2 regions of the Nocardiopsis moroccensis genome follow, and region 2 is predicted to be linked to the other one. Evidence: riboswitches for the same ligand, from Rfam matches in the RefSeq annotation. Region 2 holds a riboswitch; the other holds the start of a gene.
What was found. A riboswitch is a leader RNA that binds a small molecule or an ion and turns the genes downstream of it on or off. The one in region 2 is predicted to bind thiamine pyrophosphate.
Positions count from the first base shown of each region.

Region 1 (4,184 bases), 430 kb from region 2:
CGGCGACCGCCCCCGACGCGGAGGAGACCGTCACCTCTCCGGACCGGCGCAGTTTCACCATGGGCGGCAGCATCGCGGTGCTCGACGGGTCGCTGCGCCCGCTGGCCCCGGGTTCGGCCGAGGTCGGCCGCATCGCGCGAACCGGCCGGATCCCGCTGGGCTACTACAACGATCCGATCGCCACCGCCCGCACCTTCCCCACGGACGGGCAGGGGCGGCGCTGGGCTCTGTCGGGCGACTACGGCACCCGGGCCGCGGACGGTTCGATCGTGCTGCTGGGGCGGGGCAGCGTCGTCATCAACACCGCGGGGGAGAAGGTCTACCCCGAGGAGGTGGAGGCCGTGCTGAAGGCACACCCGTCGGTGGACGACGTGATCGTGGTGCCCGCACCGGACGAGACGCTCGGCCAGCGGGTGACGGCGCTGGTGTCGCTGGCCCCCGGGGCCTCCCTGCACGAGGACGCGCTGCGTGCGCACTGCCGGGTCCGGCTGGCCGGGTTCAAGGTGCCCCGGACCGTGCACTTCGTGGACCGGGTGCGGCGCACCGCCGTGGGCAAGCAGGACTACCGGTGGGCCGCGTCGGTGGCAGGCGAGGGGACCGCGGCGCTCACCCTGTGATCCCACGGCGCCCGCTCCGGGCGCCGATGCCCTCACCCCGTGTTCCGGTGCCTCTGCCGGCGAAGCCCCGTCTCCTCCTTCCCTGACGGGCTCCGCTTTTCGGCCTCGGAGGCGACGCATACAACCCCAGCCGAAACCTCGCTTTTCTGGGTGGACGAGCGCCTGTTCCTCCTCCGGTCACCGCTAGACTTGGCGCTGCCCGGCCCTGGGCCCGACGGCTCCCCTCCCCCATCACGCGGCCCGGGCCGTCAAAACTCGGCGCGGATCCGGACATCGGGCCCAGAAGCGGTTACCAGACGGGTCCGCGCGGACCAGCACCCCTTTGACCCCCGCCGGTCTACCGTGGAAACGGGACCGGCGGCCCCATCAGGACGGAGGACGGCGCCCCTCCCGGGAGTCCCCGGGCACGCGCCCGACAACATGGCCAAGTCAGTAGGCTCCTACATCTTCAACGCGGTGCGCGGCGGGGCCGTGGGCACCTCAGAGGCGCTGCCCGGTATCAGCGGCGGCACGGTCGCCCTGATCGTCGGCCTCTACGACCAGCTGATCGGCGGCGCCGGCCACATGGTCAGCGGGATCAAGCGCTACCTCACCGACGTCCCGCGCGGTCGCGGCAAGGACCGGGCCAGGGCGCAGTTCCGCCAGGTGGAATGGTCCGTCCTGGTTCCCGCGCTGATCGGGATGGCGGTGGCCCTGGTCCTGGCGCTGCTACTCATCGCCCCGCTGGTCGAGGAGTACACCCAGTACGCCTACGCCATCTTCTTCGGGCTCGTGCTGGCCTGCCTGTGGATCCCCTACACCGGCGCCGGCCGCAGCTGGCGGGCGGGCCATTACCTGATCGCCCTGGCCTTCGCCGCCCTCACCTTCTTCCTGACCGGCCTTCCGGGCGCCAACCTGCCCACACACCCGGTGGTGGTCTTCCTCGTCGCCTCGGTCGCGATCTGCGCGCTGGTCCTGCCGGGCCTGTCCGGTTCCTTCATCCTGCTGACCGTCGGCCTGTACGGGCCGACCAAGGACGCGGTGGGGAACCTCGACTTCGTCTACCTGGGCACCTTCGCCCTCGGCATGATCACGGGTCTGGCGGTCTTCGTGAAGGTCCTCCAGTACCTACTGGAGAACTTCCACCACATGACCCTGGTGGTCCTGACCGGTTTGATGGCGGGTTCCCTGCGCGCCCTGTGGCCCTGGCAGAACGAGGAGCGGGAGATCCTCCCCGCCACCGAAATCCCGGTGACCGTCACCCTCATGGTGCTCGGCTTCGCCGTCATCGTCGGGGCCATCGTCTGGGAACGCCGCAAGCGGGAGCGGTTGGAGGCCACCCAGCGCCGACCGGACGTCACCGTCCACTGACCGGAGCCGCCGGTCCGGGGCCGAGGCGCGTCAACGCCTCCCGGGACCTCGGTTAGAGTCGGAACCACCACAAACACATACGGATGCCGGGGCCGCGAGGCCCCGGCGGCGCGGGGTGCCGGAGACAGACCTGCCGGCTGAGAGCACACCCGTCGAACCTGCCCTAGTTAGTACTAGCGAAGGAACGCCCATGAGCGCGTACAACGTCGTGTCCATCGCCGGAAGCGACCCCAGCGGGGGCGCCGGCATCCAGGCCGACCTGAAGTCGTTCTCCGCCCACGGGGTCTACGGGATGACCGTGGTGACGGCGTTGACCGCCCAGTCCACACGCGGGGTCACCGGGGTGCACGGTGTCCCCGCGTCGTTCGTCACCGACCAGATGGACACCCTGTTCTCCGACGCGACCGTGCACGCGGTCAAGGTGGGGATGCTGTCGACCTCCGAAGTCACCGAGGCGGTCGCGGCGGCCGTGGACCGGTACGACCTGCCGAACGTGGTGGTGGATCCGGTGATGGTGGCCAAGAGCGGTGACCGGCTGTTGGAGAGCTCGGCGATCGAGGCGCTGCGCAGCGAACTGCTGCCACGCGCCGACCTGATCACCCCGAACCTGCCTGAGGCCGCCGACCTGCTCGGCGAAGCCGAGGCCACCGACCTCAAGCAGATGCGCGACCAGGCCGAGCGCCTGCTGGAGCTGGGCCCGCGCCACGTCCTGATCAAGGGCGGGCACCTTCCGGGGGAGGAGAGCGTGGACCTGCTGGTCGACGGGGTGACGGAGCCGGTGGAGTTCCGCGCCGGGCGGGTGGACACCCGCAACACCCACGGCACCGGCTGCACCCTGTCGTCCTCGATCGCCGCCCTCCTCCCGCAGCGCCCGGACACGGTGACCGCCGTGGCCGACGCCAAGGAGTACCTGACCCGGGCCCTGGTCCGTGCCGGGGAGATCGACGCCGGCGGCGGCCAGGGCCCCGTGCACCATTTCCACCTTTGGTGGTAGCAGACACTGCCACCTCTGGTGGTAGCAAGCACAGCCACCTCTGGTGGTAGCAGGCACAGCCGTCCCCGGTGGTGGCAGGACAACCGTCCCTGAATCGCCCCTGGTACCAGGAAGCACAGCCCCCTTGCCGGGGAGAGACGAAGGGGGACCGGCCGCAGCGGCCGGTCCCCCTCCTGTCAGCCCGCCGAGTGCGCGGGAACGGGTGCGCTTCTCCGAGCGCGCGAACGCCCCTAGCCGCGCACGTCGTCCATGACGGCGTCCGGGTTACGCCAGTCGGGGTGTCCGAAGAACTTCTTGGTCTCCGCGACGATGACCGGCGACAGGAGCAGCAGGCCGACCAGGTTGGGCAGGGCCATCAGGCCGTTGGCGATGTCGCTGAACAGCCAGACCGAGTCGAGGCTGGCCACCGCCCCGACGAAGATGATCACGATGAACACCAGACGGTAGGGCAGGACGAGCCCGCGGCCGCCCAGGAACTCCACGCAGCGCTCTCCGTAGTAGGCCCAGCCGAGCAGGGTGCTGAAGGCGAACACCGCCACCGCGAGCGCCACGACGTAGGCACCGGCGGAACCGAACGCCGGGCTGATGGTCCCCAGGCCCTCGGTCAGCGCCTGCGAGGTGAGCAGGGAACCGTCCTCGGGGTTCTCCACCTCCCACACACCGGTGGTGATGATGACCAGGCAGGTCATGCTGACCACGATGATGGTGTCGATGAAGGTCTGGGTCATGGAGACCATGGCCTGGCGGACCGGCTGGGTGGTCTTGGCCGCGGCGGCCGCGATGCCGCCGGTGCCCAGGCCGGACTCGTTGGAGAAGATGCCGCGGGCGAAGCCCATCTGGATGGCGAGCATGACACCGGCCCCGACGAAACCGCCGGTGGCGGAGGTCCCGGTGAAGGCGCTGACGACGACCAGCTGCAGCGCGGGCAGGATCGCGGCCCAGTTGACGATGAGCACGAGGAGGCAGATGCCGACGTAGCCGACGATCATGACCGGCACCAGTGCGGAGGTGACCCGCCCGATGCTCTTGATCCCGCCGAGGATGACGGCTCCGGCGAGCAGCATCAGGACCAGGCCGATGATCCACGGCTCCACGCCGGTGACGCTGTTCACCTGCTGGGCGACGGTGTTGGCCTGGGTACCGTTGCCGATACCGAAGGCGGCGATGGCGCCGAAGACCGCGAAGGCGACGCCGAGGAAGGTCCCCAGACCGCCCTTGATGCC
Region 1 covers NZ_CP199747.1:284,817-289,000, reverse strand. The annotation lists gene ACUKCB_RS01170 (acyl-CoA synthetase) at 1-617, shown strand, start outside; gene ACUKCB_RS01165 (DUF368 domain-containing protein) at 1,038-1,967, shown strand; TPP riboswitch at 2,069-2,169, shown strand; gene thiD (bifunctional hydroxymethylpyrimidine kinase/phosphomethylpyrimidine kinase) at 2,158-2,961, shown strand; gene ACUKCB_RS01155 (alanine/glycine:cation symporter family protein) at 3,192-4,184, opposite strand, start outside.
Region 1: it holds a riboswitch for thiamine pyrophosphate, as region 2 does, so the genes downstream of both, thiD (bifunctional hydroxymethylpyrimidine kinase/phosphomethylpyrimidine kinase) here and ACUKCB_RS26715 (ECF transporter S component) in region 2, are expected to answer to the same signal.

Region 2 (4,184 bases):
GTAGGGGGGCGACGTGACGGAGTCGAACCGGAGTGGTCCGTTCCGGGGGGCCCGGGAGTTCCTGAAGGGTGACCTGTTCAAGGGAAGGGGAGACACACTGCTGCGCCTGTCCGGGCTCGGTGTGGTCGCCGGACTCCTGTCGGCGGCCCTGGTCCTGCCGTGGGCGGGCAGCATCGGGCTGGTCGCCAGGGACACGGCCGCCGGGTTCATGGCGATGCCCAGTGATCTGGAGGTCCCGCCCCTGTCCTCGCGCATCCTGCTCACCACCGACGGTGGCGAGCCCTTCGCGGAGGTCGCCGAGCGCGAACGCGAGGTCGTCGGCCTCGACGAGATCAGCCCGTGGATGACCGGTGCCCTGATGGCGATCGAGGACGACCGTTTCTACGAGCACAGCGGCCTGGACCTGCGGGGTGTCCTGCGCGCGGCGACGCGGACGGCCCAGGGTGACACACAGGGCGGATCGACCCTCACCCAGCAGTACGTGAAGAACCTCCTCATCGAGACCGCCGAGAGCGAGGAGGAGATCGAGAGCGCCAGTGCGCAGACCCTGAACCGCAAGCTCGTCGAACTGCGCTACGCCATCGACATCGAGGAACGCCACACCAAGGACGAGATCCTGGAGGGCTACCTCAACCTCTCCTACTTCGGCGCCGGCGCGCACGGCATCGAGGTCGCCGCGCAACGGTACTTCTCCGTGTCCGCCGCCGAACTCGACCCCGGGCAGTCCGCCCTGCTGGCCGGCCTGGTCCGCGGACCCTCGTTCTACGACCCCCTCAGCAACCCGGAGGCGGCGCTGGAGCGCCGGAACCTGGTGCTCGACCGCATGGTCGCCACCGAGGTGCTGGGAGCCGAGGAGGCCGCCGGGTACAAGGAGAGCGACCTGGGACTGGACCCCACCCCGCGGGCGGGCAGCTGCTCGGAGAGCGACTACCCGTTCTTCTGCGACTACACCATGCGCTGGCTGAAGGAGTCGGACCTGCTCGGCGAGAGCGCGGCCGAACGCGAACAGCTCATCAGCCGGGGCGGGTTCACCGTGCGGACCACGCTCGACGCCGCCGCGCAGGACGCTGCGCAGGCCGCCATCGACAAGCGGGTCCCGCACGATGACTCCACCAAGTTCGCCGCCCAGGCCTTCGTCGAACCCGGTTCCGGCCGGGTGCGCGGTCTGGCCCAGAACCTCCGCCACGGGTTCGACGACGACCAGGTCGGCACGACCTCGATCAACCTCGCGGTCGACCAGGCCGACGGCGGCTCCACCGGATACCAGGCCGGGTCGACCTTCAAGCCCTTCACGCTGGCCGCCGCGCTGGACGAGGGCCTGGGGTACGGCACCAGCTTCTCCGCGCCCAAGAGCATGTCGATCAGCGGCATGACCAACTGCGAGGGCGGCACGATGTCCTCGTGGAGCGTGCGCAACGCCGGTGAGAGCGACGGGGGCAGCCACAACATGATCAGCGGGACCAAGGGGTCGGTGAACACCTACTTCGCCCAGCTCCAGAAGCGGGTGGGCCTGTGCGACACCGCGAAGATGGCGAAGAAACTCGGCGTGCACCGCGCCGACGGCGGTGAACTCGGGGTGTGGAGCTCGTTCACCCTCGGCGACCAGGAGGTCTCCCCGCTGACCATGGCCGCCGCGTACGCGACCTTCGCGGCCCGTGGCGAGTACTGCGAGCCCCGCCCGGTGCGCTCGGTGACCGACGACGAGACGGGCGAGGAGACCAAGGCCAGCTCCGAGTGCGAGCAGGTGATCAAGAAGCGGACCGCAGACGGCGTCAACCACCTGCTCCAGCAGACCTTCAACGGCGGTACCGCCAACGGTCTGGGCCTGGGCCGTCCGGTCGCGGGCAAGACCGGCACCACGGACAGCGCCGCCTACGCCTGGTTCGCCGGGTACACCCCGAACCTCGCCTCGACGGTGGCCGTCGGCGACGTGCGCGGCGGTGAGAAGCACCCGCTCCAGGGCGTGACCATCGGCGGCCGCTACTACGGCATCGTCTACGGCGGCACCCTGCCCGGTCCGATCTGGCAGGAGAGCATGCGCGGCGCCACCGGCTCGCTGCCCGCGGAGAGCTTCGCCGGTTCGCCGGGCGCCTTCGGCGACCCGAAGGCCGAACCACCCAAGGAGAAGGAGGACGACTCCGACGCCTAGGCCGGAATCCGAGGCCTGGAACGGGGTTCCACACCCGGACCGGATCCCGTGCCGGGAACGGGAACGGGGCCGTCACTGGGCGGAACCTCCAAACGGTCACAGTGAGGGCTGTGGGGTGGAAACATCCCACAGCTCTCCTTGTTGCCCCATAATGGAGCCAATCCGACAGGGGAGCGCGTGAGCGCTGAGAGTGCGGCACCGAGCCGCAGACCCTTACACACCTGATCTGGGTCATGCCAGCGAAGGAAGTCATAGGAACTCGCCACCGTGCGCGTACCCGGGTACGCCGGTGTGGCGCTCTTAGCCACATGGGCCCTCGTCACCCCCGACGAAGGGACATCACCAGAATGAGTACCGAATCCGACCCCGGAACCGGCACCGAGCGGACGGGCTTCGTCCGTCAGATCCGCGAGAGGTTCCGGAGCTGGCGCACCGTCGACATCGTCGTGGCCGCCGTGATCGGCGTCGCCGTCGGCGTCGTCTTCTGGCTGTGGAACATCGTCTGGTCGGTCACCACGCCGCTGTTCGTCGCCTTCCCGCCCGGGCAGGCCGTCGTCTACGGCATGTGGCTGATCTCCGGCGTGCTCGGCGGCCTGATCATCCGCAAGCCGGGCGCGGCCCTGCTCACCTCGGTCGCGGCCGCCTCGGTCTCGGCGGTGTTGGGCACCCAGTGGGGGATCATGGTCATCCTCGACGGCACCCTCCAGGGGCTGCTGCCCGAACTGGTCTTCCTGGCCTTCGCCTACCGGCGGTGGAACATGGGCGTGGCCGTGCTCGCGGCCGCGGTCGCGGGTGTCTCCCCGGCCATCCGCGACAACATCGCCTACAACGTCACCTGGCCGCTCCACTACCAGGTGACCTACGGGGTGATCGTGGTGATCAGCGCGGCGGTCATCGCGGGTGTGGGTGCGCGTCTGCTCACCACGGCGCTGGCCCGCTCCGGTGCCCTGGCGCCCTTCCCGTCGGCCAAGGGCTGACCCGTGGCCGGACCGAACGCCCGCGGCGCGCGCGTGGAACTCTCCGGGTGGGGCTGGAAGCACTCGGGTCGTGCCACCCACGCGCTGCGGGGCGTGGACCTGACCATCGAACCCGGTGAACGCGTACTGCTGCTGGGCGCCTCCGGGGCGGGTAAGTCCACCCTGCTGCACTCCCTGGCCGGGCTCACCGGCCAGGACGGCGCCATCAGCGGCGACCAGGAGGGATCGCTGCTCGTGAACGGCCGCCCGGCCGACCGGGGCAGGGGAGGCGTCGGGCTGGTCAGCCAGGACCCCGAGACCCAGTTGGTGATGGCCCGAGCCGGTGACGACGTCGCGTTCGGCCTGGAGAACCTGGGTGTGGACCCGGAGCTGATCTGGCCCCGGGTGGAGCGGTCCATGGCCGAGGTCGGTTTCCCCTACGGACTCCGGCACTCCACCGGGGCCCTGTCCGGCGGTGAGAAGCAGCGCCTGGTCATCGCGGGGGCGCTGGCGATGCGTCCGCGCCTGCTGCTGTTGGACGAGCCCACCGCCAACCTCGACCCCGCCGGGGCCGAACTGGTACGCGCGCTGCTGGCCCGCCTGCTCACCGAGACCGAGGCCACTCTCGTGCTGGTCGAACACCGGGTCGCCGACGTCGTGGACCTGGTGGAGCGGGTCGTGGTGGTCGAGCCGGGCGGCGGAGTGATCGCCGACGGGGCGCCGAGGAGGGTGTTCGCGGAGCACGGACGGTCCCTGGCCCGACAGGGCGTGTGGATCCCCGGGAACGAACCGGTGCCCGAGGTCCCGCCTGCGCCCGGCGGGCCGGCCCTGGTCGAGACCGTCGGCGTCGCCGCGCGCACCCCCTTCCAGGTGGGCGTGCGGGCCGCACCCCGGCGGACGGTGCTCGACGGGGTGGACCTCACCCTGGCGGCCGGAACGGCGACCGCCCTGACCGGCCCCAACGGCGCGGGCAAGTCCACGCTGCTCACCATGCTGGCCGGACTGTCCAAGCCGCACCGGGGCCGGGTGCTGCCGCGCGGACCGCTGGCCGAGGCCGACCGGCGTCCGCTCGTGCGCTG
Region 2 covers NZ_CP199747.1:6,039,260-6,043,443, forward strand. The annotation lists gene ACUKCB_RS26710 (transglycosylase domain-containing protein) at 14-2,149, shown strand; TPP riboswitch at 2,307-2,414, shown strand; gene ACUKCB_RS26715 (ECF transporter S component) at 2,497-3,126, shown strand; gene ACUKCB_RS26720 (ABC transporter ATP-binding protein) at 3,130-4,184, shown strand, end outside.